Regions from separate parts of the Cognaticolwellia beringensis genome, predicted to be linked through region 1. Evidence: riboswitches for the same ligand, from Rfam matches in the RefSeq annotation. Region 1 holds a riboswitch; the other holds the start of a gene.
The links. Region 1 has a riboswitch for lysine ahead of dapA (4-hydroxy-tetrahydrodipicolinate synthase). Riboswitches for the same ligand answer to the same signal wherever they lie in the genome.
Positions count from the first base shown of each region.

Region 2: linked by a shared signal. The riboswitch ahead of lysC (lysine-sensitive aspartokinase 3) and the one ahead of dapA (4-hydroxy-tetrahydrodipicolinate synthase) in region 1 are both predicted to bind lysine.

Region 1 is NZ_CP020465.1:1,582,286-1,586,459, forward strand. Features, by position in the region: gene B5D82_RS06650 (PLP-dependent decarboxylase) at 1-107, opposite strand, end outside; gene B5D82_RS06655 (2,3,4,5-tetrahydropyridine-2,6-dicarboxylate N-succinyltransferase) at 116-865, opposite strand; gene dapA (4-hydroxy-tetrahydrodipicolinate synthase) at 862-1,872, opposite strand; lysine riboswitch at 1,953-2,195, opposite strand; gene B5D82_RS06665 (DsbA family protein) at 2,313-3,605, opposite strand; gene B5D82_RS06670 (methyltransferase) at 3,844-4,174, shown strand, end outside.
Region 2 is NZ_CP020465.1:4,353,184-4,357,357, forward strand. Features, by position in the region: gene queC (7-cyano-7-deazaguanine synthase QueC) at 1-173, shown strand, start outside; gene lysC (lysine-sensitive aspartokinase 3) at 301-1,677, opposite strand; lysine riboswitch at 1,928-2,114, opposite strand; gene elyC (envelope biogenesis factor ElyC) at 2,343-3,095, shown strand; gene B5D82_RS18340 (Nif3-like dinuclear metal center hexameric protein) at 3,200-3,958, opposite strand; gene B5D82_RS18345 (class I SAM-dependent methyltransferase) at 4,021-4,174, opposite strand, start outside.

The DNA.
Region 1 (4,174 bases):
TCATCTTGTTCAACGTCATTACGATTATTTAGTCGTTCCTGATGCGCCAATAGCGGTTCAAGTAATGCAGGCCTAAGCCAGTTTGGTCTATTTAACATTGCAGTCATTTTTGTTCCTAGCGCAGCACAGATTCAAGTTCTAACGCCGCATTACTTTTTTCATCACGGTACTTAACAATTAACGCACAAGCCATATTCAGTCCATGCTGCTCAGCCCAATCGCCAGCGACAGGACGAGTGCCCGGCACAACTACGGCATTTTCAGGAATATCAGCACCTTTTGCTAATATGACATTATTGACACAGTCATAAACTGGTACCGACGCTGACAGCGAAACTCCCGGTGCTAAAACCGCGCCTTTTTTCACTACAATTCCTTCAACAATAATAACGCCAGCACTTAAAAATGCATTATCTTCAATAATCACTGGGCTAGCACCAATAGGCTCAAGTACACCACCTATTTGTACCGCAGCAGAAACATGGACATTTTTGCCAATTTGCGCGCACGATCCAATCAACGCATGACTATCAACCATAGTGCCGCTATCAACAAAGGCGCCAACATTGATGTAGGCTGGTGGCATAATAATAACGCCCGGTGCTACGTAAGCACCACGGCGAACTGATGAACCACCCGGTACCATTCTGACTTTATCGGCAACGGTAAATTCACGAGCAGGTAAATTATGCTTATCAACAAAGCCACGATAAGCACCATCAAATTCGATATTTTCTCCCGCTTTAAATGCCGCTAGAATTGCCTGCTTTACTTCAGTATTAACTTGCCAAGTACCCTCGCTATTTTGCTGTGCTGCGCGAGTTTTACCGGTTTCTAAATCTGTTAATGTTTGCTGCCATGTCATGAGTTTATGTCTCGTAAGTTAGTTGTAGTTACAGAGTGAAAATTTTCAGCACTGAGAGTGCTAGTTGAAGCATAATGTTGAGCTAAAGGATTGTTACTGTTGTTTTCTAGCCATTGTTGAATTTGTCGATGGGTATCGAGTAAGCCGTGTTGTGCTGAAATCTCTTCTTGGCATAACGGTAAACGAAGTTTCGCAGAACTAATCATGTTAAGTTCGGCCATTAAAACTTTTACCGGTATGGGGTTGGCCACTTGAAATAATGCCGTTATAGCTTTATGCCAGAGCGGAAAAAGGCTTACATTTTGGTGAGCTAAAGCCATAGCGACATATTGTCTGCTTGCCTCAGGCCAAACGTTTGAGCTAACAGACACTAGACCTTTCACGCCGGCGCCGGCAAGATAAGGCATCATGGCATCTTCACCACTATACAAATCAATGCTAGGACAATGCTCTTTGTAGGCGAGTAGTTTATGGAGATCGCCACTGGCTTCTTTTAGCGCCCAACAATTTTTATGGTTTTGCACTTGTTGCAGGGCTGTAATCGTAATTTCAACGCTACTGCGCGAAGGAACGTTATAAAGCATACAAGGAAAGTTTGCGGCATCAAGTAGACTTTTAAACCATAGCGTTTGCCCTACTGGACCCGGCTTGGCATAAATGGGGCTAGCAAGTAAATAAGCATTTATCGGCAGTTGGTTGCATTCTTCAATCCAGGCAAGTTGCTCGTTGAGGTTATACCCGCCAACAGCAACCATTAATGGCACCTGTAAAGTCATAGCACAAACGTATTTTACAATACTTAAATGCTCTTGCGCGGTCAGTGCTAAGCCTTCACCTGTGCTTCCCAATAATAAAATGCCATTGTGAGCTGCGTTTTGTTGTAACACTAGATTACGCAAACTGACATAATCAATTTCGTCATTAGCAAATAATGGCGTGATCAATGCGGTCCAGACCAATGGTCGATCTGTGAACAGCTGATTTTCTATCGATTTTTTTTGATTCATTTCTCTCGAACTCTTGTCGTTCGGAGAACTTTTAGGCGCTTGTAGAGGCAAAATTTCAAGGACGAAACTTGGCCTTTACAAAGGCCAGAAGCTCTCCACCTAATAGGTGACAGTTGCTAGGATTCAACCTAATACCAAGCGAATAAAACTATAGATCCGTTTGGTATAATGCTTAATCGATGTTTAACGACGATAAAGCTAAAACAACCGGCAATTGTATTATCAAATTTACAATTACCTCGGCGTTAAACCCCCTCATTATTGCTCAATAGAGTTTGATCTCTTCACAATAACTACCTGGTTAACGCTCCTCTTCTGGCCCTATATTTGTGGTCATTAATTTTTTACGATTAATTTCACTGGAATAAGGGACTGCAATATTAAAACATTTAAATATAAGCACAGTCAATAGACGTCTATACGTATATTGACAATTAACATTAACCTGCTGTTCTAAATATATTTATTTCTTTTTCTAATTCAAAAATACGATCTTGACCCCAATAGCTATAACCGCCATAACTAAAACAAGGCACACCCCATAAATTTAACTTGGTCAATTCAACTTGGTTGATATCCGCCCATTGTTGCCAGTCATGCTGCTCCTGATAAATACTCGCATCATCAACATCTAAAGCTAATTTTTTAAAAATAGTCTCCACATTCTCTGGATTAGCTAAGTCGATACCATCAACATAAATTGCTTGGAAGCAAGCCAAGATATACTCAACAGCCTTGCCTTGCTGTTGTGCCCAAGCAAATAAGCGATATGCGTTAATAACACCATCACCTAATGGATCTGTAAATCCATTAAACTCAATACCCAGTTTTTTAGCTTCACGCACCGCATCAAGGTAGATGTATTTTTGCTTAACCATTGGAATAGACTCGCCGCGCATCAATAGTGGCAATATAGGTCTTATGATTAACTCTATCTGTTGACGCTCTGCTAGATTAACGGCCTGCACAAAACCCAAATAAGAATAAGGGCTGCGTAAGGATAAATATATCACTAAAGGCTCAGTCGCTACAGTAGGTGTCTTCGCGGCTTTAATGTTGACTACTTTATGAGGGTAATTTCGTGGCGTAACAATGTTATTCAGCTGATTTTTTGCCGTAAAATCTTCAGTAACATCATCTAAAAGAGCAAATTTTTGTAACATGCTTTCAAAATGATATAAACGATCAATACCGACAAACCAACTACCAGCAAAACTAATACTTGCTGGGGCATAATGCCCTTTTTCTTTTAAACGAGTTTGATTTTTAACTTGATGGTTAATCGTAGGGGTAGATGTTTGAAAGTGTTCGCGGTAATGATTACCCCATGTATTTATGAATATTTGTTCGGCATTTTTAATGTTGTTCACCAGCAACTGCCATGTTTGTTGGCCAGTCGTTAACGATGCCGATGAAGGTTCCGCGGAAATATTAACCAATTGATACTGTTCTGCGATTAAATTTGCGTCTTTAATCGCCCATTGACGATAAAGCTTTGGACAGATCGTAACACCAGGTAAAGTTCCCCAAATAAATAGTACTTTAAAATCTAATCGATAGTTTTTTGCTAACCGAGATAACATTTGCACTAACATAAAACTATGTGGATCATTAAGTGACAGATAAACTTCTGCTTGAGCTTTTTTACCCAAAAATTGTCCAATCAAAAAATAGCGAAAAATCAATACTTTTGCTCTAAGTTGACTATGCAGCCATTTTATTTTTAGTCGCAATAACATTTTCTTAAAAATAGTTAATTCCCTGTGGACTAATGATGGCGAGATAATTTAATTCGCGTAGAATGCGCGCATTATGACATATTAATATCAGCTGTATAAATGAATTATCATTAAGTGAGTTAATTCATTTATACCCCTTTTAATTAAAAAATTAACGGTACTTATTGGGTTTTCATTTATACTAATAAGCTACTGTAAATTAATAATATTTTTCAAAACCTTAGGTATTCTCATGGCAATAAGTAACATTAACCAACTATTGATACGCAATCTTGAGGCATTAACGGCAACAAGACCTCTTTTAGTCAATATTGCAGACGACGGTTTTATTGCCCAATACTTAAGCCAGCATAGCGCTGCTAACATTGATAGTTACCATACAAATTATGCTGAATATAAAGCTTGTCAGCAATTAAAAAATGTTCGGTTACGAACACACTTTTCTGTGGAGTATGTCGCCAAAACTAAACACGACATGGCTATCATTCATTTCCCAAAAAGTAAGGCTGAATTTAGCTTTACCTTAGCCATGCTGGCCGATTCAATGGCAGATGATGCAACTA
Region 2 (4,174 bases), 1.9 Mb from region 1:
CTAACAGTAAATCAGATATTTTAACTGATGGTTTGAACATGGGCTTGAGCTACGATGACACGTGGACTTGTTACAATGGCCGCGAAAAAGCCTGTGGTAAATGTGGTGCATGCCAAGAGCGCCTTGAAGCTTTTGCTGACAATAATGTGACTGACCCTTTAGCCTATGAATAAAATGTCTGACTTGATGTAGTTAAGACCATTTTAAAAGCAAAAAGGGACAAATAAATGTCCCTTTTTAGTATCTCAATCTACCTATTACACTTCGCAAAGTTAGACAGTATTTATATCTACTTAGATTTTAACTAGTAAACAAAGTAGCATGCAATCGCTCAACAACTTGGTTAGCATCTGCTTCTGGTACCAAGAAGCAAAGGTTGTGATTACTAGCACCATGACAAATCATGCGAATATTGAAATCATTCACTTTATCAAAAATACTGCTACCAACACCTTTAGTGCCATGAATTTTATTACCGATCACCGCAATTAAACTCAAGCCATGTTCTACGCTGACTTCACAAAGTTGCTCTAACTCTTCTACAACCGCTTTAGTGAGCAAGGCTTGTGTAGAACCATGTGGGTTGTCAAAGGTCATCGCAACACTGATTTCACTCGTAGTAATTAAATCAACACTGAGTTGATGTTTAGCCAAAACGGTAAAGACCTTCGCTAAAAAGCCACTGGCATGCAGCATTTGTGGGCTTTTAACTGTAACCAGCGTTTGTTCTCTACGTAGCGCTATTGAACGATAAGTCGGATTAGATTCAACTTCACGCTGTATTCTTGTACCGCCGGCATCAGGTTCTTTACTCGAACCAACAAAAACAGGAATATCTTGCCGCATGGCCGGTATAAGCGTTGCTGGGTGAAGAATTTTAGCGCCAAATGTTGCCATTTCGGCTGCTTCACCAAAACTAATTTCATTAATTGAACGCGCTTGATCTGTTATACGAGGATCGGTTGTGAAAATACCCACTACGTCTGTCCAAATACTTAAATTACTGGCTTCAATAGCTTCTGCTAACAATGCTGCACTATAATCAGAACCACCTCGACCTAATGTTGTCGTGTTACCTTGTTGATCGCTACCAATAAAACCTTGTGTAACGATAACTTGCTCTGTAAGCAAGGGTAGCAGCAATGCTTTAGCATTAGCGGCTAATTGGGTTAAATCAACTTGGGCTTTGCCATACAAGTTATCGGTTTTCATAACTTGACGTGCATCAAAGTAATGACCATTAACACCGACAGTTTGTAATACTTGAGCAAAGATACGTGAACTGAATTGTTCACCAAAACTTAAAATTTCATCACTGTTTTTCGTGGTATGTTGCTTTGCTTGTTGCTCCGCAAAACCGCGTAATGAAGTTAATAACGCTGATATTTCATTATTAATATTTTCTTGGCTGGTAAAGTTTTTAGTTATCGCAAATTGAATATCTGCGATATTAGTAATAATTTGTTCACGTTCCGTGGAAGAAACACCAGCTTGACTTAAGCGTACTAAATGATTCGTTACCCCAGCACTTGCTGAGACCACGACTAAGCGGTTAGTGGTATTTTTTTTAATAATATCCGCGCAACGCAGCATGGCTTGATAATCAGCAACACTGGTGCCGCCAAATTTTGCAACGGTTATATTTTTGGTGCTAACTTGTTCAACATTAACAGACATGTAAGCTCTCCAAGAATGTTGTTGGCAGAACGTTAGCAGTTATACAATGGCATAAAGTTTCGATGGTATTAACATCCGTTTCTAACGGCAGAAAATAACAGTTTAACATAAAAATTCTTCCTAAAAGCCTGTTTACTGAGTGATATTTAGTAAAATACAGTAAATTATGCAGGCAAATAAATAAAAGGAAGAGCATGACTGAGCGTAGAGCGAATAAGATTAGAATAATCAGTTATTCAGACGGTACTATTCAGCCAGAAGCTCTCCACCCTATGCTAAAAACGTGTTTTTAGCGGTGACAGCCCTAAGGATTCAGCCCTAGCGACCGAATGTGATAAGTCCCATTATCAACATTCTCGGCAATTGTCCCCCTTAGTAACAATCAAAGGATGGGCTCCTCATGTTACTTACCTGGCAATTGCGCCTCTTCTGGTGCGAAAATTATCATAAAACTTGTAAGTAAAAAATGAAAAATACTCAGTAAGTTAATGGAAAATAATTTCTAATTTTCAGCGTCGTTATTTAACCCTATCTAAATATAAATATCAACAGACTTTTAGACGTCCAAACAAATTAATTAACTACAAAAATAGCTGCTGCTAAAAAGTCACTTACTTGTTATGCTTCAATAGCTTGAAATAATTCACCTATTTGGAATTTTTAATATGGATTTATTTTTACTTAAAAAAATTATCAGCTTAATGATAATGCCACTTAGCATTATCGTTTTACTGCTAGTTGTTGCGATTTTATTTTATCGTATTAAGCCAAAATTCAGTTTTTTCGCGTTGTTAACGGCAACCACTTTATTAATATTAACTACCCTGCCACCTATTTCAGACGCCTTAATGACACCATTAGAAAATAATTATCCAGCCTTTACCCGCAGCAATAAGCCAGTAGATTATATTATTATTTTAGGCGGTGCTCACACCACGGTTGAAGGTTTACCAGCGACAAGTCAGTTAAAATCTAGTTCGCTAGAAAGGTTAGTTGAAGCTATCCGTATCTATCGATTACATCCTGAGGCACAAATAATAACCTCAGGATTTTCTGGTGGCGATGTCAGCTCAAATGCGCAAAAAGTTAAGCAAGCGGCTGTTTTATTGGGGGTACCCGCACATAGAATTATCACCGAAAACTATCCAAAAGATACTGAAGAGGAAGCAGAGTTTATAGCACCACGAGTACTAAATAGAAATGTAGTTTTAGTCACTAGTGCTAATCATTTACCTAGAGCCATGGCCTATTTTGAAAAATACGGTATAAATGCGATCCCTGCACCGGCCAGTCCCTGGGTGAAGAAAAACGGACTGACTCCATGGCAATATTACTTACCGAGTGCAAAAAAATTGCAACAAACTAGTACCGCTTGGCACGAAACATTGGGCCGCATCGTGCAATGGTTTAAAAGCTAACTGCTGACTTAATCAATAAAGTTCAGCGATATTCCTCTGTGATGAAATATCTTCATCAAAAGTGCACTCATCTTTCTCTTTAGCAAAAGAAAATAACCCTGAGCTTACGCAGGATTATCAATATCAATAAATTTAGCTTCAACGGGTAAATGTTGATTAAAATGCTCAGCTAGTGCTTTAGCACCATAGCGCTCGGTGGCATGATGGCCAGCACAATAGAAATGAATATCCATTTCGCGCGCAACATGAGTCGTTTGCTCAGACACTTCACCACTAATAAAAGCGTCTATGCCCTGCTCTGCGGCCAATTCAATATAACCTTGACCACCACCACTGCACCAAGCAACGGTTTTAATCGCTTTATTCGAAGGTGCAGCTATATGCAAGCATGTGCGATTCAGTTGCTCACTAATTCTTTGCTCAAGCATTTTTGGACTAAGTTCGGCACTGAACTCACCACGTACCGCCACACTCAAGGCATTGCCCACTTCTAGTGGTGCAACATTGTCTATGGAAAATAATTTTGCTAGTTGTGCGTTATTACCCAAGGTAGGATGAATATCTAACGGTAAGTGATAAGCAAATAAACTAATATCATTTGCCAGTAAAGCCTTAATACGTTTATGTTTCATGCCGCGTATAACATAGCTTTCATTCTTCCAAAAAAAACCATGATGCACCACTAAAGCATCGGCTTTTTCCGCTATAGCTTGATCAATCAGCGCTTGTGTAGCCGTTACACCCGTAATCACTTTATTGACTTTATCGCGTCCCTGAATTTGAAGGCCATTAGGACAGAAGTCTTTAATTTGTTCAGGCTTTAACAAGGTATTTAAATAGTGTTCAAATTCATGAAGTTGCATGGGTAAATTATGACCTTAATTGGTAGATTTAGCTTGAGTAATAACTGAATATTAATTATTACTTATTTAATTTCTGGCTTGTTTTTTGATGAATTCATCGTGGGGACTTTTACGGGTTCAAAGCGCGGTCTAAGTTGCCACTTTGCTTTAATCGGTGTTAAAGGTAATACCCGTTTTTTTGCCACAATAACATACACTGAACCAAAACTTGGAAAG